DNA from 3 places in the Lactobacillus sp. UMNPBX12 genome. Region 3 is predicted to be linked to each of the others. Evidence: predicted binding sites of a transcription regulator. Region 3 holds the regulator's gene; each other region holds the start of a gene.

Region 1 (7,544 bases), on a different contig from region 3:
GTTGGGCCAATGGCAGTGATATTTCATACTGGGTTAGAACACTGCTAGATCGACGTAGTAGTTATTTAACAGGACAGACAATTTATGTTACAGGTGGATGGCTTTTATAACTAAGACGTTGTAATAAGAATTTTATGGTATACTCAACATGATAAATTAAAATTTGAAGAGGTAAATATGGCAGATATCGGAGATAAATTAAAGAGCGCCAGAGAGGCTAAGGGACTTTCAATTGCAGATATTGAAAAAGCTACTAAAATTCAGAGCAGATATCTTGAAGCGATTGAGAAGAATGAATTTGATAAACTTCCAGGCGATTTTTATGTTAGAGCATTTATTCGTCAATATGCACAAGTTGTTGGCTTGGATGGTAAGGAGTTATTAAGTGATTACCACGATGATGTACCAGAAGCTAAGCCAGATGAGTACGTAGAAAACTCGATTGATAATAAGAGTGAAGAAGTACGAGAAACCACCGACAATAAGAAAAATTTGTGGAAGAATTACTTGCCACGAATTGCGATCGGACTTGGTGTAATTATCGTAATTCTTGTAGTGTACGTTTTGTATGCTCGTCTTTCTTCAGGTGGTCAAAAGAACCAAGCTGATAATAATGATGTAACTGTTTCATCACAAAAGTCATCATCGTCATCTTCTAAGAAAGCTAAAAAAGTAGTAGTCAATAAAGTTAAGGTTACTAAGGTTAGTGACAATGAGTACCGAGTTACTGGCTTGAATAAAAACCGTCGCCTAGTTGTGCGTGCTGGTGAAAACCAAAATATTTCAGCAGGTGTACAAGTCAATGGTAATGCTAATAGCTGGCAATCAACTTTACTTGCTAATCAAAAGCACACTATGACTTTGCCAAGCAATGCAGAGAGAGTAGTGATTACTTTAGGCAACGATAATGGTACTTCAATCACTATTGCAGGTAAGAAAATCCCATATACAGCAAACAATGCGTACAGGACAATTACTTTGTTGATTGGTAAGGCTAAGGGAACTACTAGTCAAAATAATAGTAGTTCTAATAATACGGGCTCTACTAATAACAATACAACCAATAGTAGTTCTACCCAAAGCCGTACAACTACTCAAAGCAGTGCTACTCATCAAAGCAGTCGTCAACAATCATCTACTACTACTCAAAGTAGCCAACAAACCCAACAAAGTAGTCAAACTCAACAATCATCTACTACTCAATCATCAGCAGACACTAACAATGGCAATGATGGTGGAAATAATAACAAAAATTAAAATCTAGGAGTGTTAGAATGAATTTACCTAATAAACTTACTGTTTTTAGAATCTTTTTGATTCCAGTATTTATGTTAATCATCATTTTTGGTGGGAATGCTAGTGTTCAAGCAGCAGGCTCAACTGTTGTTTGGAGTCGTGTTATTGCTGCTATCGTTTTTGCTGTTGCTTCGGCTACTGATTGGTTTGACGGTCACATTGCGCGTTCACGTAATATGGTAACCAATTTTGGTAAGTTTGCTGATCCATTAGCTGATAAGATGTTAACTATGACTGCTTTCATTTTCTTAGTTGAATTGAAACTTGCTCCAGCATGGGTAGTAGCTATCATCGTTTGTCGTGAATTGGCTGTTACTGGTTTGCGTTTGATCTTAGCAGAAAATGAAGGACAAGTTTTAGCAGCAAAGATGCCTGGTAAAATTAAGACTACTTGCCAAATGTTATCAATCATTTTCTTATTGATTGGTGACTTCTTCCACATTGGTACTATCTTACTTTACCTTGCGTTGATCTTTACTATTTACTCAGGTTACGATTACTTCCACCAATCATGGGGCGTATTCAAGGGCTCAATGTAAAATAGTATTAAGTCAAGAATGATTAAAAGAAGCATTTGCTTCTTTTTTATTTTGTAAAAAAATAATGGCGATTTTTTGCGTAATAAATAATAGAGGGTAAAAAATCCTTTGAACGTTCGTTTGCATTTCTCTTGCAAATTGGACGGCGGTCAAAGTATAATTATTAGGTACGAAAAATAGGAGGACATTAATGGCCAAAGACGAAAAACAGGCTGCTTTAGATGCAGCGCTTAAAAAAATCGAAAAGAATTTCGGTAAGGGTGCTGTAATGCGGATGGGCGAAAAAGCTGATACGCAAATTTCAACAGTGCCAACAGGTTCATTAGCTTTAGATGCTGCTATCGGTGTAGGTGGATATCCTCGTGGTCGTATTATTGAAGTTTATGGCCCAGAATCATCTGGTAAGACTACTGTAGCCCTTCATGCTGTAGCTGAGGTACAAAAGCGTGGTGGTACTGCAGCTTATATTGATGCAGAGAATGCGATGGACCCTGCTTATGCTGAAGCTTTAGGTGTAGATATTGATTCATTAATTTTGTCACAACCTAATACTGGTGAAGAAGGTTTGCAAATCGCTGATACTTTGATTTCCAGTGGGGCAATTGACATTGTAGTAGTCGACTCTGTTGCTGCCTTAGTACCACGAGCAGAAATTGAAGGCGAGATGGGGGATGCCCATGTTGGTTTACAAGCGAGATTAATGAGTCAAGCTTTGCGTAAGCTATCAGGTAATATTTCTAAGACTAAGACTATTGCCATCTTTATTAACCAGATTCGTGAAAAAGTTGGGGTAATGTTTGGTAATCCTGAAACTACCCCAGGTGGTCGTGCTCTTAAGTTTTACTCAACTATTAGATTGGAAGTAAGAAGAGCTGAACAGATTAAGCAATCAGGAGATGTTCTTGGTAACAGAGTTAAAATTAAAGTTGTTAAGAACAAGGTTGCTCCACCATTTAAGGTGGCAGAAGTAGACATTATGTACGGTAAGGGAATTTCACAAAGTGGTGAATTACTGGACATGGCTGCTGATAAGGACATTATCGATAAAGCAGGTTCTTGGTACTCTTACAAGAGTGATCGAATTGGTCAGGGACGTGAGAATGCTAAGAAGTATCTAGAAGAGCATCCAGATATTTATCAAGATATCCAAAAGCAAGTGCGTCAAGCTTACGGGATTGATGAAAAGTCAATTGCTGATCGTGAAGATCCAGAAAAGATCAAGGAGAAGCGCGAAGAAGCCAAGACAGAAAAAGAAGCTGCTACAGATAAAAAGTCTGATCAAGCTAAATAATTATGTCAAAAACCCTGGATTTATTTTCCAAGGTTTTTTGATTTAATTGACATGAACAGATAGGTTCTTTATCATAAAAGTTGTGTGAATAATTCTAAAAAAGGCGATAGTAATCATGAATAATATGTTAACAATTATGATTCCCGTCGCAACTGCCATTGTTTCACTCTTGGTGGGTTCAGTGGTTGGTTATGCAATTCGCAAGCATTCTTGGGAACAAAAAGCTCAAAATGCCCAGAATGATGCTGACCACATTTTGGCTGATGCTAAGGCACAGGTTGCTGCAGCACAAGCTGAAGTTAATGCACAAAAGCAAGCAGCAGCGGCTGTTAAGCAAAGTGCAGAAAATACTAAAAAAGAAAAAATTCTTGAAGCTCAAGAACAAATTCGTGATTTTAGGCAAAAGACCGAGGATGAGTTAAATTCCAAGAAAGATAATTTAGCTCGGGAGAAAAATCGTTTACAACAACGTGAAGATACCTTAGATCATAAGAATTCTTTATTAGATGAACGTGAAAGTGGACTCACGCAAAAGGAAGACCAATTAAAGCAGCAGTATGCTAGCTTAAAGGCAAAATTAACTGAGGCTGAAGAATTAGTAGAAACTAGACGGCAAAAGCTTTATGACGTAGCTAAGTTGGATGAGGAAGAAGCCAAGAAGATTGTGCTTAGTCAATTATCTGATGAACTAGTCAAAGAACGAGCCGAGATGATCAGAAATAGTAACGAAGAAGTAAAAGCTAAAGCTGATCATTATGCTAATCAGGTCATTGTGGATGCTATTCAAAGTAGCGCGGCAGATACAGTTGCCGAAACAACTGTATCTGTTGTTGATCTGCCAAATGAAGAGATGAAGGGACGGATTATTGGTCGTGAAGGACGCAATATCCGTTCATTTGAAGCTTTGACTGGAATAGATCTAATTATTGATGATACGCCAAAGGTTGTTACCTTGAGTGGTTTTGATCCAATTAGACGTGAAATTGCCAAAAGAGCGATGGAACGCTTAATCAAGGATGGCCGCATTCACCCAGCTAGAATTGAAGAAATGGTCGATAAGGCCAGAAAAGAAGTTAACGATGACATCTATGAAGCAGGTGAAAGTGCTTTGATGGAGCTGGGAATTCACCGGATGAATCCTGAATTAGTTAAGACGCTAGGTCGTCTTAAATATCGTACTTCTTATGGACAAAATGTTTTGTCACATTCAATTGAAGTTGGTAAGCTAGCAGGCACGATGGCTGCAGAATTAGGCTTGGATGAAAAATTAGCAGTTCGCGCGGGGTTATTACACGATATTGGTAAAGCCATCGATCATGATATTGAAGGTTCCCATGTAGAAATTGGGGTTGAATTAACTCGTAAATATCATGAACCAGATGTTGTAGTAAATGCGATTGCTGCACACCACGGCGATGTGCCTAAGTTGTCGTTTATTGCTGAACTTGTTGTTGCAGCAGATACGATTTCTAGTGCTCGTCCTGGTGCAAGAAGCGAGAGTTTGGAAAATTATATTAGACGTTTGACCGAATTGGAAAAGATTGCTAAGAGCTACCAAGGCGTTAAGCAGGCTTATGCAATTCAAGCGGGACGTGAAGTTCGTGTGATGGTTGAACCTGACGAAATTTCAGATGATCGGACAGTTATTTTGGCACGTGATATTCGTAATCAGGTTGAAAAAGAACTTGATTATCCAGGTAATATTAAGATTACCGTTATCCGTGAAAAAAGAGTTGTGGCGATCGCTAAATAAATTAAAAAGTTTGGAAGATAATTTTTCCAAACTTTTTTTGCTATTTGTGCAAAATACTGACTACTTGTATAATTAGAACAAGTAAATAAGGAAAGTAGCCAAATATGTTTAAAATTATTGTTGAATTATTCTTATTAGTAATTATTTCAGCGGCAATTACACCGTTTATTCGACGGCTTGCCTTTGTCTTAGGAGCTGTTGATAATCCTAATGCCCGGCGAGTTAATAAGAAACCAATGCCAACGATTGGTGGACTGGGGATTTTTGTTACTTTTAATATCGGTACTTTTGTTCTGTTGCGTGAGCAATTTCCGACTCATGAAATTTTTTCGATTTTACTCGCTTCAAGCGTAATTGTTTTGACGGGATTGATCGACGATATTTTGGAGTTAAAACCTAGACAAAAAATGTTTGGGATTTTTATCGCTTCATTGATTATCTACTTTTTAGCTGGAATCAGAATGAATGTGTTAAAGGTGCCATTCATCGCACATGAAGTAAATCTAGGTTGGTGGAGTTTCCCGATTACTATTTTTTGGATCTTAGCTTTAACTAATGCAGTTAACTTGATTGATGGACTTGATGGGCTAGCTGATGGGGTTTCAATGATCTCTCTGACTACCATGGGGATCGTAGGTTATTTCTTCTTGCACACTCATCAGCTATATGTCCCAATTGCTTGTTTTATGTTAGCTGCCTGTTTATTGGGCTTTTTACCATATAATTTCCATCCAGCAAAAATTTTCTTGGGTGATACGGGTGCACTTTATATTGGTTTTATGATCGCCGTTTTATCTCTGAAGGGGTTAAAGAATGTAACTTTTATTTCATTGTTGGTCCCAATTATCATTTTGGGAGTGCCTATTACTGACACCGTTTATGCAATGATTCGGAGAAAGCTAAACAAAAAGCCAATTTCAGAAGCAGACAAGCATCATTTACATCACCAGCTGATGCGAATGGGGTTAACGCACCGACAGACGGTATTGACTATTTATGCATTATCATTGGTTTTCTCATTTATTTCTTTATTATTCCTGCTTTCGCCAACTTGGGGCACTTGGCTTCTGATCTTAGGCTTGCTGATTGCCTTAGAGTATTTTGTGGAATCAATTGGTTTATTGGGTGAAAAATACCATCCTTTGATGCATGTAATTCAGAAAATTATTAATCAAAAGAGTAAGACTGATCCAACAATTGAAGTTTGGCACTTAGGAGACGAAAAACCAGATCAATTGAAGAGTAAAAAAAATAATAAGTAGCAAAAAAGCATTTGGAAATATCCAAATGCTCTTTTTATTGTTCATGATAATTATTAGCTTCAACAGGAATTTCATTATAGCGTTTTTCACCATTAGTAAAGGTAACCTGTCCGGCCAATAAATTAGTTAGGTCTTCCTTAGGTTTAGCTTGTTGGTCATCGTTAACAAAAATATGAATTTTAACATCTACACCGTATTCGGTATTGGCAATAAAAATTTTTTGCTGTTTTAGGTAATGATCAACTTCATCGAAGCGGTTATAGGGTACGCTAAAAATTAATTCTTGTTGTAAAACGCGTTTAATGACGCCGATTTTTTCAACAACATTGGTGACACTATTGGAATAGGCACGAATTAAACCGCCTGCTCCTAATTTGATTCCACCAAAATAACGGGTTACTACGACTGTAACGTTTTTTAAATTCATTAATTGCAATGCTTTTAACTCAGGAACACCAGCCGTACCTGATGGCTCACCATTATCGCTTTCTTTGACCTGGTCGTCATTTAAGCCGATCGTGTAGGCAAAGGTATTGTGCGAAGCATCGCGATATTTTTTAGAGATTTTTTGAATAAAATCATTTGCCGCATCAGTAGTAGTGGTGCGAGCAATATTGGCAATGAATCTGCTCTTTTTGATAATTAATTCACCGGTGCCGTTTTCTTTAATAGTTAAAAAATTTTCCTTTTCTGACAAAATAATCGCCTCTTTTTGCGTAATAGATAATAGGGAGGTAAAAATATGGAAGATTTGACTCTATTATCAGGTCGTCAATGGATTGTTAGTCAAGAGGATTCTAGCACATTTGAGGGATGCCGCAAAATTCCAGTAATTGAAAAAGGTAAATGCAATCGCTGTGGCAGCCAAGTTAATAGTCGACTGCCTAATGGTAAATATTATTGTCGTGGTTGTATTGGCTTGGGACGTGCAAATGAGGGCGATTGGCTTATTAGAAAAGACAGTAATAATACTTTTTCTCATGTTAAAAACGGGGGATTAAGCTGGCAAGGTAAACTAACCCCATTGCAGCAGAATATTTCGGATAAATTAGTACAAAATTTTGAACAAAGAAAAAATACATTGGTTCATGCTGTAACTGGGGCGGGTAAAACTGAGATGTTGTTTCAGTTGATTGCTCGATGTATGAAAAAAGGACAGCGCGCTTGTATTGCTACACCAAGAATTGATGTGGTAAATGAGCTGTTTCCAAGATTTTCGGCAGCGTTTGCCCAAGTTGAGATCGGTAAGTATCATGGCCGTGAATTTAAGGAAATAGGGCTAGAGCAGTTGACAATTTGTACTACACACCAATTGATGAAGTTTTATCGTGCCTTTGATTTATTGGTAATTGATGAGGTAGACTCTTTTCCTTATGTAAGTAATCCGCAACTACATTTTGCGG
Region 2 (7,544 bases), on a different contig from region 3:
AATAGTAATCGGCCTGCAGAGTCACGACAATTAGCGTGTGCGTTAACTTTTTGTGGGGGATTTATTGATGCATATACATATATCCAGAGAGGACATACGCTTTCCGCTGGACAAACAGGAAACGTTATCTTTTTTAGTTCAGCATTAGCTGATCATAATGTTCCTGGAATGATTAATCGAGCTAGTACGTTTATTGCTTTTTCTTTAGGATTGCTATTAGTAGGACTTTTTCATAAATATGTGAAAAGTCACTATTGGAGAGTATTTTGCTTATTTCCAATTTTAGCGATTTGTATTGTAGTGGGCTTTTTGCCTAAAAGTGTTCCTAATTATTATATTGTGCCTGCTATTGCGTTTGGATTGGCTATTCAAAACGCATCTTTCAGCAAAATTGAAGGCATGGGTTATAACAATGCATTTACAACTGGAAATTTAAAAAAATCGGTTGTTGCATGGAGTGCATTTTTCTTTGGTGAAGACAAAAGTAAACATACAGCTGCCGTTAATTATATGATGTTAACAATTGCATTTGCAGTTGGAGCAATAATTTCAGCTTTACTGCAAAAATTATTGGTATTAAAAACTATTTGGATTGCAGTCATTTTTTTAACGACGATTAATTTAGTTTATATCATTGCATTGAGACGAAATAAAAAAATTGATTTTTCAAAATGATTTTAAAAGCACTTGTCATAATTGGCAAGTGTTTTTTTGAAGAGGTTGTGAGTGAGAAGAAAGCGACCAATCTGAAAAATAATAATTTTATCAGTGTGCGTATAATTAATATTATGTAAAGCCGGATTAAAAAAACAATCCATTTAATAATAGAAGTCATAATTAATTTAATTGTTTCAGCAAATAAGTCTTATTTTGGATTTGTTAACTCGAATTCAGGTTATTTATTTTTTCAAAAAATGAATTTTGCTTTTTTAATTTTTGTTTTTACTTCATTTACTCTGACTATGATAAGAAAATCAACTCTCAATAAATTTTTACATGCTGAGATCGCAATTCTATGACCAAATTCATTTATTTTGATCAATAGTTGTTTTATAGTTTAATAGTTAGTTGTTCATTTGTATGAACCAGTTTTTAAAAGTAATGGTTTTATTGATGGTTGGAATTATAGTTTTTCATCAAGTTAATCAAGCTAGATAAAATTACTTTTATGGCTAAGAGTAAATCAATGGTATCCTAGATATTCTTGAGATAATTTTTTAGATGATTAGTTATCTGTATATTTTATGGCTAAAAGTCTGAATTGAATAATATGCTGACAATAATCAATAAAACAACCTTCAAAGAGAAGTATTTTGCAACAGTTATGGTAAAGTAATTCTAATTAAAAATAATGAAAATAGTTGAGTAATATTTGCTAGTTTTGCCTTTAGTATCTATAAAGCCATTTTTTATTTTTATGCTATAACTTTCTTTAAAACAAAAATTTTAATGATCACTAGATAAACCTATCTCGCAAAAGCCTAATTTTGGTAAATTTGTGCTTTTGTGCTTTTGTTATTTTTATTGTTTTAACGTTTTGTATTTCATTTTAAATTCGTAAAAAAATATTTTATAAATTCTTTGCTCTTTTTGCTACATACAAATCGGTATTAAGTGCTTTTATATTTATTCTTATTCCCTATTTTTAAGATTGGCTGTAATAATACACATATTGAAATTTCTTAAATAAATAATCAAGCGGTAAAAATGATAATTCTACTAAACTCATGACTCAAGTCGCTATTTAAATCTGTGTTTTTACATGAATAAGACATCTAAATAAAGTTTCAATCTTCAAAAAATGCTGAGAATCACTCTAAGATTTCTTTTTAATGAATTAATTTGTCGTGGTTACTCAATCTTTATACAAACAAGCAACATTTTAATTCATTATTATAACCTTATACCTCTATCTCCCCTCCTCTGCTGACCAGGGAAGACGAAAAAAGAGCCGAAATCAGACATAACTCGTCCAATCAGGCTCTTTGCTTATCTAGCTAGAATAAAAATCTGAATAAAATCAATCTGTTGCAGGTCTAATTTTATTCATAATGAAGGCAACGACGATTACCAAGATAACCGCACCTAAAATTGACGGTACAATTGCCATGTCCGCAACCTTCGGTCCCCATTCCCCTAAAAGGGCTTGGCCTAGTGAAGATCCAACCAATCCTGCTAAAATATTAGCAATCCAGTTCATTGACTTACCATGTCCAGTTAAAGCACCTGCAATTAAGCCGATTACTCCACCAACAATTAATACCCAAATCCAATGTAGCATTTTGATCACCTTTGCTTTCTTGCAAAATATCTTATCACATTTCTGATTAAACAAAGCGCTTTCTTTAACTATCTTTATTTTAAGCGAATGAACTGTTTCTTGTCACTTTTAAAATATATTATTTGACTGTCTTATACTTTTCTTTAGATTTGGGGCATATTTCTTGCCACGACTAATTCTTTATTTTTTGTCTATTGTATATCTCAATTTGATTTCAATTTTTTTCGGTTTGATTACTGATATATTAATAAATGATCTCATCTATTGCCTTTTGAGAACTATATCTGTAGTCTATAAAGTATAAATTATGTGAGAGATATAGATAAGATTCTCTCCACTAAGTATGGAGGACATAAATTGTTTAAAAGGAAATCAATTATTAAATTAGCATGTGCAACTATGTTAACGAATGCAGGTGTCACACTTTTATCTCAAATGACTCGTTTCTCTGACTCAGAGAGCATTGTGCAAGCTTCATCAACATCAGTTGTTGCTAAAGCCCTTGGAATTGATGTTGCCAGCTACCAAAGCGCAGATTTAACTGCTCATGCCAAGGCTGGTTCTCAATTTGCAATCGTTAAAGTTAGTGAGGGAACCAGTTATCGCAACCCTAAGGCAGCCAATCAGATTAAATCTGCTATTGCTAATGATATGATGCCGATGGCTTATCATTTTGCAACTTTTAGTTCAAGTTCATCGGCCGCTAAGCGCGAAGCGCAATACGCAATTTCTTCTGCTAAGGCGTTGGGATTACCAGCTGGCTCATACTTAGCCTGCGATTATGAAACTGGTCAGGGCAATATCATTACTAATGGTAAAAATGTAACAGCTAAGGCTATTATTGCCTTTATGGATCAAATTAAGGCGGCTGGCTATCAACCACTTCTCTATGCTAGTTCTTCCGTTTTGCAAAACAATATTAATACTCCATCTATCGTGAACAAGTATCCTAATTCACTCTGGGTAGCCGCATATGCGATTTCAGGCCGAGTAGACCAACCCAACTTTAAATACTTCCCTTCAATGGATGGTGTCGCAATCTGGCAGTTCACAGATAATTGGCGCGGAATGAATACTGATGGCAATATTACAGTCTTGCCATTATCAATCGCAGGTAACGCGGCAGTCTCACAGGCTCCTAAGGCCTCCAATACCAAGAAAACAGCTACAGTTATGTACAAGTCATATGTTTATGACAAAAATAGCAACCGGACAAATGATTTTTATAATGCTTACAGCTCTATTACTTATTATGACAATAAGGTGAGAATTAAAGGCAAATCAATGATTCGTGTCGGTGAAGACAAGTATGTGATGGCAAGTAACGTACTAGGCAATTCACGCGTCTTTAAAGCTGATGCTAAAGTGTATAAAAATGATGGCACCATTAATACAAAATGGTCTACTAAAAAATCCGGTTCACCGATCAAGACTTATGGCCCTAAACATTACATCAATAATGAAGCTTACTATCGAATTGGTAAAAATGCTTACGTTAAAGCAGACAAGTTCTAATTTATTTTTAGCAGCAAATATTTGCTGCTTTTTTGATGCATCCCTAAAACGTAAATGAACTGACGAATCATTTCCAATTTATTTATCTGCATCCCTTTTTTACCCATGTTAAAATTAAGGCATTATATAGAAACGAGGATAAGATAAGGATGAAATTTAAAAAGAAGTTAGCTTTATTCTTAGGTCTTGGAGTATTATTGCTTTCTCTGACTGGTTGTAGTGATTTTCAAAACTGGGAATTATCTATGCGCTCTAAGATTGGGGCATTGCCCTTAACAGTATCAACGTATGATTCTAATGGACAAAAGATCGACCAGATCAAAGCTAAGTCAGTTAATATTCATACTGATAAAAAGATGTCACAGAAAAGTAGTAATGGCACTGAACATTCTAGCGTAATTGATGTTGACTATGGCAATAATCGAATGATTCACGTTGGTTCTACTATGATTGCCTATGAAGGACTGAAAAACTACGAGGATGCATTTAACAAAAAAGTTAAGATCGACGATCAAAATCGTTCTGTTCCTCTGTTAAATACAATGTATCAGAATTTTAAAAACGATTGGAATGGTAGCTCAAGAGTAGTAATGATTAGAAGCCAATTAGGAATGCCGATTGCTGTCTTTATTGGAAATCACGTCTCAATTCATAAGAGTGATATGAAGAATGCAACTCAATTTGTGATTGATGGTCATCGTCTATTTGTTTACCGTGCTGATTACACAGTTTATCCAATGTCCAGTTTAAAAAGCAATTAACGATAAAAAGTGTCAATCCTCATTTTAAGGACTGACACTTTTTATTATTTATCATCAATTAATGCATTAAATGCTTCATTAGTTTCAACGATGTCGCTCATTACTTGATTAATCCAGTCATTAAGCTTATCGTTATCGTAGTTTTCTAAACCGCCTTCGGAATCTCCAATGTCCGCAATACCATTATTGAAATCTACTAGTTCAGTAATTAACTTTTGAGCAAAAATCTTAGTGGTGCCACCAAAGTTTTCCGCAAAATTATTTACATCCCCATATGCATCGGCAATATCACTGAAAACTGTGACAGTTTTACCAAAAGTCTCACTCAAGTTATCTACATCTGCTTGAGTTGGTACAGTCAATTCTTCATCTTCATTATTAAGTTGTTCATCTAAACGAACGCCAATGTCGTTTAACACTAAGTGACCATCATATAGACGATTCAGTAATTTGATACCACTAGGGTTTTTAGCTTGGAAGTTTACACTAATTTCTTTTGTCATACTTTTTCCTCATCTCACATAATGTATTTTCATCTATTGTACAATTTTTAGCCAAAAAATACGACTAAACAAGGAAAATAAGCTTTTTTCGATTCTTTATAAAAAATGTTATATTTTACTTGAACATTAGCAATAAAGAGCATAAAATAAACGATTGAAAAGTGTTGTACCATACAAACAACATATGTTTGTAAGTAATGTTTGAATTACTAAATGTAATTTGCCCTTACTTACTGACGAGCAATCACTGTTGCTATAATTATAATGCTAAGAGTTTTCTATAAGCGTTGCTGGTATTCTAGTTATAGTGACATGATTATCTAAGTTAAATTTAGTTGCAATCATTTTTCTACGTTAGTACTATAGATATTCACGTTCGAATGAGCGCAGTAATTTTAAATTAGACTGTTTTTTATCACCTATTCCTGAGAATAGGTGATTTTTTTATGATTAACGTATTTGTATGATATAATATAAACATTAGTTCGTGAAAGGAGCAGATATGGAAACTGCTAAATACCTAGAATTGATCCAAATTGAAGTAAATAAATTGCCTGATTTTGTTAAGCAATTTAATCTTGGTACTAATCATTCATTAACTACTACTTACCAGTACTTAACTGAAATTCGACGCTTCTTCGATTGGCTACGTCAAGAAAATATCTCTTCTGCTTCAGATAATGCTCATGTTACTACGGATACATTAGCCAACTTACGTCGCAATGACATAATGCTGTATATTGATTATTTAGGACATACCCGTAATAAGCAAGGCCGACTAAACTCCCCCACTACGATTAATCGCTCAATTAATGCTTTACGCTCCCTATTTAAGTTTTTAACCATTACTGCCGACAATAATCATGGTGAGCCATATTTTGAGCGGAATGTAATGCTTAAAATTAATTCTTTAAATGATACGCAAACACTTAATTATCGGGCTCATGTACTTGAAAGCCACATGTACACTGGTAAGTTAAAATTTGAATTTTTGACTTTTATTGATCAGGACTATATTAACCATTGTAATAAGCAAGCAAAGATTGGTTTTAAGCAAAACAAAGAACGTGACATGGCAATTGCTGCATTAATCTTAGGTACCGGCATTCGGGTGTCTGAATGTGCTGGCGTTGATTTGAGTGATTTAAACCTTAAGGATGCTGTACTAGATGTAACTAGAAAAGGCGGACAAAAAGATAGTGTACCAATTGCAGAATGGACACTTCCTTATATCAAGCGATATAAAGGTATTCGTAATGAACGCTATCATGCAGATAGTAAGCAAGTGGCATTCTTTTTAACTCAATGGCATGGTCAAACGCGGCGAATTACAACTAACGCAATTGAAAAAATGATCAATAAGTATTCTGCAGCTTTTGGTCATCCCCTTACCCCACATAAGTTACGTCATACGGTTGCTTCTGAGCTCTATGAAGTAACTAAAGATCAAGTGCTTGTAGCACAACAGCTAGGTCAAAAAGGCACTTCAGCCACCGATCTATATACTCATGTTGATCAGAAAAAACAGCGTGCGGCTCTCAATGAGATCTCAAAAGAAAATCACGATTAATCAAATTAAATGCAAAAACGAGTTTGGCTATTCAATTCCAAACTCGTTTTTTATTAATGTTTCAATTTCTTGTAAGCTTTTTTGGAGCCACGATCTAGATCACGATTAAACTTATAATCTTGCCAGTCTTTAACAAAGAGTAAATCTAAGTTATATCCTTTTGGGTACAAGTCTTTAGCTAGTCGTCTTAATTGTAAACGTCTGAGTGGTACTTCTACAAATTCTTTTGCCACAAATATCTTTGCTGCATTTTGGGTAGGAAGATATTTATAAAAGATTCCTTCTTCTTTTAAATTGGTAGCATATACAATATCACCTTTATGAAATTCTTTTTTAACAACCAGGTTGCTTTTGTTTTTCCGCTGGTGAACGAAACGTTTTTTTAAAGATAAAGGTAAATTATTACCCGCTAATATGGCTTCTGCTTGATGCAGAACATTTTCTGGAATACCTGATTTTTTGGCGATCCATAGTGCTCGACTATTACCAATACTTCCTATCTTTAACTTATAAGTAGGTTGCAGATTTTTTAAGTCAAAATCCATTGCAGCTGTGATAAAACCATCATGCTGCTTAGCAAAATCCTTAATAGAGCTGTAGTGTGTTGTGGCCATGATTAAACAGCCACGTAAATACAACTCTTGTAGAATTCCAATAGCGAGTGCGCTTCCTTCATTTGGATCTGTCCCTGTCCCTAATTCATCTAATAATACTAAACTATGGAATTGAGCATATTTGGTAATCATGGCAATATCTTTCATTTCGGCTGAAAAAGTACTCAGAGAATTATCTAGGTCCTGGTGATCACCTATTAAAGTAAAAACGTCATCCATTAATGGAATATCACATGGTTTATCGCTTGGTAAAAACAGACCTAGTTCGGTCATTAAAATCATCAAACCAGTAGTTTTAAG
Region 3 (7,544 bases):
AGCAGACGTCTTATCTGCAGGGATTTTAGCTTTAGACAACCATTCTGAATTGACAGCTAAATACAAATTATCTTGTGGTTTGGCATTAAGATCTGGTTGTGCAACATCGCCAGCTCCACCACGAACGGCAAAATATCTTCTCATTTTTTCTCCTTACAAATATTCATAATTATTTAATACTTTTTCATTATTATAGCAAAAAGGACGTCGTTACTAAACAAACGTCCTCAAAATTAATTATCCTTATTTTCATTATTTTGCAAAGTATACAAGTTATAATAATAGCCTTTTTGCGCTAATAATTCTTCATGAGTACCGCGCTCAATAATTCGTCCTTTATCCAAAACAATGATTTGATCAGCATCGGCAATAGTTGAAAGCCGGTGGGCAATTGCTAGAGTGGTCCGTCCTTTACGTAAACGTTTTAGACCTTGCTGAATTAAAGTTTCAGTTTCGGTATCAACATTAGCAGTTGCTTCATCTAATACTAAAACTTTGGGGTCTGTGACTAAAGTTCTGGCAAAAGAAATTAGTTGCCGTTGCCCTTGACTAAATTCCTCTCCACCTTCAATTACCTTTGCATAGTATTTACCTGGCATTTTTTCAATAAATTGATCAGCTTGAACTGCTTTAGCCGCAGCCTTAATTTGAGCATCAGTAATCTGCTTATTATATAAACGAATATTAGAAGCGATATCGCCATAAAACATAAATGGCTCTTGCAAAACTAATCCAAGTTTTTTGCGTAACTCCTCTTTAGGATATTTACGAATATCAACATCATCGATTAAAACTTCACCTTGACCAAATTCATAAAAGCGCATCATCACATTAATAATTGAGCTTTTTCCTGAACCAGTATGTCCAACAATTCCTAATGTTTCGCCTGGGTTAACCACAAAAGAAATATCATGCAAAATTTCATGCTTGCCATCATATGAAAAACTCACATGCTTAAATTCAATCTTCCCTTTGCTAATTGTTAAGCCGGCTTGTGCATCTTGTTTAGGTTCATATTGCGTATCATCCAAAATATAAAAAATTCTTTTACCAGCAACAATCCCATCTTGGAAGAAAGTCATTTGGTCCATCATAGTTGAAATCGGGTTAAACAGCTGTGAAATATATTGTGAAAAAGCATATACCACACCGGCTGGTACAAAAGTCTCACGTAATGGAAAACCAAAATACATCAATGAAACAGCCAAGGCTAATGAATAAAGCAATGAGGTTAAAGGCGACAATAATAGTGAATTAACCCGAATCATATTAAAACGAGTATTCATTAACCCACCATTTTCGCCTTCAAAATTGTGGGTCATCCGTTTTTCCTGATTAAACTCTTGAATAACAGAGACTCCTTCAATTGATTCGTTCAAATTAGTGTTAATTCGACTAAGGCGTTCACGATAATTACGATAAAGTCGCGAACTTCTTTGAGAGTAAAGCCAAATAACAAATAACAGAATTGGCATAAAAAGCAAAATTAACCAGCCAGCAACTACATTAGTAGTAAACATCGCTACTAATGCTGTTACTACAGAGAAAACACCAATTACAAAAGTTGATAGAACAGTCAAAAAATTGCTCAAAGTCATTGTATCATTAGTAACTCTTGAAACAATTGAACCAGCTGGAGTTTGGTCAAAATAACGCATCCCTAATTTATGTAACTTACGGTAAAGCGCTCTTCTGACACTTTCTAATGTTTTCTCTGAGCCTAAGGCAAAGAAATATTGATAAGTAAACTGGATAATTGCCTTTAAAATAGAGCCTAAAGCATACAATAATCCTGCAAAAAGAATCACTTGCACCGTTGTATTTTGGTGTAACAAGAAATGATCTAAGAAATATTGCAAACCCCTTGGTAAAAGAATATTAATTATGCTGACAACAAAAGCTCCAACTAAAGCAATGATCATTTCAAATTTAAATTGCTCCACAAAGCCCATTAGTCGTTTAAAAATGTCAACTTGTTCTTTAAACGGAATTGTCTTCGACCAGACGGATTCATGTTGTTCTTCGTTATTCATCTACATCTTCACCCACCTTTGCTTGTAACTCTTGTCTACGCCACATTTCTGCATACCAACCATCTTCGTCTAAAAGTTGTTGGTGATTGCCTCGTTCAACGATTCGCCCATCTTTTAAAACTAAAATCAGATCCGCATCCATGACAGAAGTTAAGCGGTGAGCTGCAATCATCGTAGTCTTATCTGCTCGCTCTTTTCTTAATGATGATAAAATTTCAGTTTCAGTCTTCGCATCAACTGCTGATAAAGCATCATCCAAAATCAAGATCTGACTATCTTTTAACAACGCACGGGCAATCGACATTCTCTGTCTTTGACCACCTGAAAGCGATAACCCATTTTCACCAACTAATGTTTCATAGCCTTTAGGCATTTGCAAAACATCATCATGCAAATCACTCTTCTTGGCTGCAGCTGCAATATCATCCTTATCTACATTTTCAGAAGAGAAAGCAATATTTTTGCCGATACTAGTTGAAAACAAGAAATTATTTTGAGGAACGTAGGAGATCTGACTGAGTAATACCTTTAGTGGAATATTTCTAATATCTTTGCCATTCAGAGTAATTTGACCATCATACTGATCAAATTCTCGCAAAAGCAGTTGAATAATTGTGGTTTTACCCGCACCAACTCGACCAACTAACCCTAAAGTTTGCCCAGGTTTTAAAGTGAAATTGACTTGCTTTAAAACTGGAATATCTGGCTCATCTGGATATGCGAATGATTTAATGTCATATTTTAATTCACCTTGCAAATCTTGAGAAGTAATATTTGGATCTGCATGTGCATCAGTAATCAAAGGCTTTTCATCAAGTAACTTTTCTACACGGTCATAACTTGCACTACCACGCTCTAGAATATTAAACAAATAACCAATAGCAAACATTGGCCAAACCATGTTAGAAATATACGCGATAAAAGAAACCAACTGGCCAATTGATAAAATCTTGTTAGTTACTAATAGTCCCCCATAAATAATCGTAATCACATACGTAGTACCGATAATTATTGTTCCCAGTGGATCAAATAAGGAATCCCAGACAAAAACTTTTTTATTAATATTGATCGTTTCATCGACCATCTTGTCAAAAGCAGCAGTATCTTCTTTACCCTGACCAAAAGTTTTAAGCACTTTAATACCCGAAACGGATTCTTGTGTCTTATTATTCAACTTTGAAAACGCAGCTTGTGATTTATCAAAAGCATCATGTAGATGATCGCCTAGCTTCCAAGCTCCCAAAGCCAAAAATGGCAACGGTAATAAAGCGACAATTGTTAAACGCCAATCAACAAAAATAATCATTGCGATCATTGTTGACAGCCCCATAACTAAAGAATCAACTAAAGTTAAAACACCGTCTCCAGCTACATTCTGAATAGCGGAAACATCATTAGTGGCATGTGCCATTAAATCACCCGTTCGATGGCGCTGATAAAAAGTTCGGTCCATAATCATAAAATGATCGAATAACTTTGACCGCATCTGCCGTTCCAATTCTGCCGCTCCGCCCCAGATTTGCTTACGCCAGAAATAGCGCAAAATATAAAGAGTGAGCGCTGCGGCTAAAACGGCAATGATCAGCATTCCGTATTGGCCCCAGGAAATATGTCCTTGATCAAGTTGATCAGCCATCAAACCTAATACGCGCGGTGGTACTAAATTGGCTAAGGAAGTCAGCGCTAAGAAAGTAATCCCAATAATGTAGCGCTTTTTTTCAGCCTTAAAAAACCAACCTAGTTTGCTAAATATTCCCATATTTCACCTCATTTTAAAAATTGCACAAAAAAGAGACAAAGAAAATCCTTCGCCTCTTTCCAAAAATAATCTAAATTAATTACCTTTGTTGGTGTTTCATCATGTTCATTACTTGATGTACCTTCTTATTTGAAGGCTTTTGTCCCATTTGAGACATCATAGCAACGATCATATCTTCACTAATAGGAGGATTTTCCTTAAAGTACTTCTTCATGTATGCTCTTGCACCATAGAAACCCGCTGTTGCACCAACCAAGAGCGCAACAATGATCAAAAAAATTGCTAAACCTAAATTCATCTTATTAAATCCTCCATCTAACTAACATTTATATTTTATCATAATCCTCTAACTTATTAAAAGAGCTAGTTAATCTTTTCTAAGTCCTTTTTTTCTTTGAGCACGTTTAGCTCGTTCTGAAGTAACTTCTTTACCATTCTTATCCAAGATAACCATGTTTTCAACATCTTGTTTAAAAGCTGCTCTAAAGTTAGCTAAAAACTTCTTATGCAGTTCTTTTCTTTCTGCTTCTTCTTCAGGAGTTAATCCTTCTTTTTCTTTCTTATGGTAAAGTTCATTAATTCGATCTGTTACCTTTTTTTCTTCTTCTTTACTCATTGCATCTTTATTATCCATAATAGTTCCACCTCACATTAACAATCATTAGTCTACCTTATTTTTTATCATAAAAAAAGTATAACTTCTTAAGAACGCCTGTTTGAGAATATTGACATTATCTGGTAGAATTAGGTTATAATATTAAGTACCATAAATACAAACGGAGAATTAAAAATGCCAAGAAAAACAAGCGATAAAAAGCAACTAGAAATTTTGCAATATATTTACGATACAGTTGAGAAACGGAGCATTCCACCTACAGTTAGAGAAATCTGTTCTGCAGTTGGTCTTTCTTCTACTTCCACTGTCCATGGTCATTTAGCTCGCCTTGAAAGAAAGGGCTGGCTAGTAAAAGACGCTACAAAACCTCGTGCTTTGGAAATTACCCGTGAGGGTAAAAAAGAGTTAGGTATCAAGCCAAAGGAAATTCCAGTTATCGGTGTGGTTACTGCAGGACAACCAATTCTGGCAGTTGAAGATATTGATGACTACTTTCCACTCCCACCAGACTTAAAAAGTGATGCTGGTGAACTCTTTATGCTCAAAGTCCACGGTGAAAGTATGATTAACGCTGGCATTTTAAACGGTGATAGCGTAATCGTACGCAAACAATCATCTGCCAACAATGGTGAAATCGTGGTGGCAATGACTGAAGAAAATGAAGCTACAGTTAAGCGTTTCTACAAAGAAAAGGATCACTACCGATTACAGCCAGAAAATGATACAATGGCTCCAATCATTTTACCTAAAGTTACAATTTTGGGTAAGGTAGTTAGCTTGTATCGTAATAACATTGACTAATTTCAATTTTGACCTAGATAATTTATCTAGGTCTTTCTTTATGCCAAAATTTCAGTTATTTTTTCTTCAAATAATGGTAACCATTTCTTTAGATAACCCGCACGAGTTGGATGAATTTCATCAGCCATATACAAAGCGTCTTGATGCTGAAAATCAGGATGATCGTATAAATCTAGAATCTCAATGTGACACTTTTGAGACAGTTCGTGTACTCGTTCAACCATCTGTTTGTATAACGGATTAGCAAAATAAGGATTAGTATAAATTAAAATTGGACATTTCCACCTTGCTTGAGCCGTTGAAATCATATATTCCAAAGCTCCCGTAATGGTTTTGGTGTCAAAGTTTTGATTAGTAATTTTGCCTAGTTTTTTATTTTGATTTGCATCATTAGTTGAAAGTTGTAAGACAAAAACATCAGGTTGTGATTCGGTCAACTCTTCTCTAAAACGAGCAACATAAGAATCGTTTGGCTTATAAGTATCTTCATCAACTAAGGTCGTACCATTTTCTGCATCTTTAATTGCAGCAACGCCATCACGCTTCCAAAGATAATCAACAAAGCTTTCACCCAAAGCGCCAAAACCAAAAGTAACGGAAGAACCCAAAAATAAAATTTTCTTACCTATCAAAGGGCTCGCAACGGTTTGTACACTATTTAGACTATACTTACGACTATTTCCTGCTAAATAAGCAATATCAGTGTAATAACGTTGATGTAAGGCATGCTCATCTAGATCCATGCGTAATTCATTTAAAGCGATATCCGATAAATCATTATTTTGTCTAATTGGAATCAAAAAAGTTTCATTACTCATTTTCAGATTTTTCCTTTTCTACATACGGCTTGATTTTATCCCAATCTTTAATAATATCATCTGTTAGCTTGCGATTATAAAAAACAGCGGCAGGATGATATTCTGGGAAAATAGTGTATCTTTCTTTTGACCAAATATAGCCGTCTTTAGTTTCATTTAAACGTAAAATTGGTGTATTTTTAATTACTTGACCATGTTCAGCTGAAATCTTATGACCAGACCCCAAAAGACGTTCTAATCCCGTATTACCCAAGGCAACAATTAGTTTTGGTTGAGCATAGTCAATTTCAAAATCTAAGAAAGGCGCATGAGCTAGAATCTCTTTTTTGGTTGGCTTACGATTGGGATATTTGATTACTTCTTTATTTTCACGCTTGCTAAAAACCTTTTTGATTGCAAAAGGTCGACTTCTCACAGCAGATGTAATATATACCTGATCACGTGTCAGACCAATCTGCTTCAATGATTTATCCAATTCCTTACCCGTATCCCCGCTAAAGGGAATATTATTAACAATTTCATTTCGACCAGGAGCTTCACCGACAATCATTAATAAAGGATGTTGGGGACCCGAGCCAGAATTAATTCCTTCTAGCTGCATGCCTTTAGATCGTTCTTTCACTTCGTCAATCAGTTTTTTCGGATAATCCATTTTTCCATCTTCTTTTAAATTTTTGTTTTACTCGACTTTACTGGGGACATTTACAAATGTGGATAACTATTGGTTCTAACGCTAATTCCACATTTAATATTATTTTTTACAAAAATAGCTTCACAATAACAAATGTCTTTATATCAAGATTAGTAATAGATATCTGCCAACTTTGTGATTTTTGTCTTAGTTTCACAACCGTTTCACAGCTGAATTTCTTCACAATCTTTTTTCATCATTACTACTATACAGCCATTTTATCATTGTGATCTTTTTAAAATAAAAGGCTATCACCTTCTATTAAGATAATAGTCCTTTATGATATCAGTTTAAAAGTATTACACACAGACTAATTATGCAACAGTGTCTGCAATATTAAATTAGTTGAACCGTGACGATAATCTAATGGTGATGCGCCATAGTCTTTTTCATTCCCCCAATAAAGATAGTTTTTGGTACCTTTAACATGTAAATAAAGTTGAGGTGATTTTTCACCTTCTATTTTGGTTCTATCAACCGTTAGTTTAGCGCCAGCACGATAAAGCACCTTTTTATTTTGCTTAAATTTGGCAGTATACGCATATGCATCATTTATTAAAGACACACTCACAGGTCCTTTATCCCACAACGTCTTACCATCTACTAAAGCAACGTCTGCCGCATTGATATATTGTGTTTTACTAATCTGAAAATAAGTATGATCACCCTGTTGAATTGCAGGTAAAGTCATCTTAGTTTTATTTTGATAATAATAAAATTGAGTATTAGCAGCCGCTTTCTTAGGTTTACCATAATAGTTTAAAACCGTGCCTTGTTTTAGATTTTTATTCTTGACTTGCTTGCCTGTTGCATCATAAATAGGTGC

The links. The regulator LexA, encoded in region 3, represses DNA repair genes until DNA is damaged. The targets are predictions, from matches to a motif close to CNAACANNTGTTNG.
Region 1: the regulator LexA is predicted to act here: its motif matches at 1,945-1,958, upstream of recA (recombinase RecA).
Region 2: the regulator LexA is predicted to act here: its motif matches at 5,535-5,548, upstream of xerS (tyrosine recombinase XerS).

What each region holds. Positions count from the first base shown of each region.
Region 1 covers NZ_PCYY01000017.1:9,474-17,017, forward strand. The annotation lists gene ymfI (elongation factor P 5-aminopentanone reductase) at 1-110, shown strand, start outside; gene CP363_RS07510 (RodZ family helix-turn-helix domain-containing protein) at 178-1,257, shown strand; gene pgsA (CDP-diacylglycerol--glycerol-3-phosphate 3-phosphatidyltransferase) at 1,275-1,835, shown strand; gene recA (recombinase RecA) at 2,026-3,126, shown strand; gene rny (ribonuclease Y) at 3,242-4,879, shown strand; gene CP363_RS07530 (glycosyltransferase family 4 protein) at 4,984-6,141, shown strand; gene CP363_RS07535 (YigZ family protein) at 6,176-6,838, opposite strand; gene CP363_RS07540 (DEAD/DEAH box helicase) at 6,884-7,544, shown strand, end outside.
Region 2 covers NZ_PCYY01000010.1:63,294-70,837, forward strand. The annotation lists gene CP363_RS05705 (YoaK family protein) at 1-675, shown strand, start outside; gene CP363_RS05710 (GlsB/YeaQ/YmgE family stress response membrane protein) at 2,021-2,281, opposite strand; gene CP363_RS05715 (GH25 family lysozyme) at 2,639-3,796, shown strand; gene CP363_RS05720 (DUF5052 family protein) at 3,946-4,557, shown strand; gene CP363_RS05725 (hypothetical protein) at 4,602-5,060, opposite strand; gene xerS (tyrosine recombinase XerS) at 5,563-6,630, shown strand; gene CP363_RS05735 (DNA mismatch repair protein MutS) at 6,684-7,544, opposite strand, start outside.
Region 3 covers NZ_PCYY01000007.1:4,759-12,302, forward strand. The annotation lists gene CP363_RS04010 (M13 family metallopeptidase) at 1-144, opposite strand, end outside; gene CP363_RS04015 (ABC transporter ATP-binding protein) at 234-2,033, opposite strand; gene CP363_RS04020 (ABC transporter ATP-binding protein) at 2,026-3,792, opposite strand; gene CP363_RS04025 (YneF family protein) at 3,872-4,090, opposite strand; gene CP363_RS04030 (DUF896 domain-containing protein) at 4,160-4,426, opposite strand; gene lexA (transcriptional repressor LexA) at 4,583-5,209, shown strand; gene CP363_RS04040 (SGNH/GDSL hydrolase family protein) at 5,248-6,027, opposite strand; gene CP363_RS04045 (uracil-DNA glycosylase) at 6,020-6,679, opposite strand; gene CP363_RS04050 (SLAP domain-containing protein) at 7,029-7,544, opposite strand, start outside.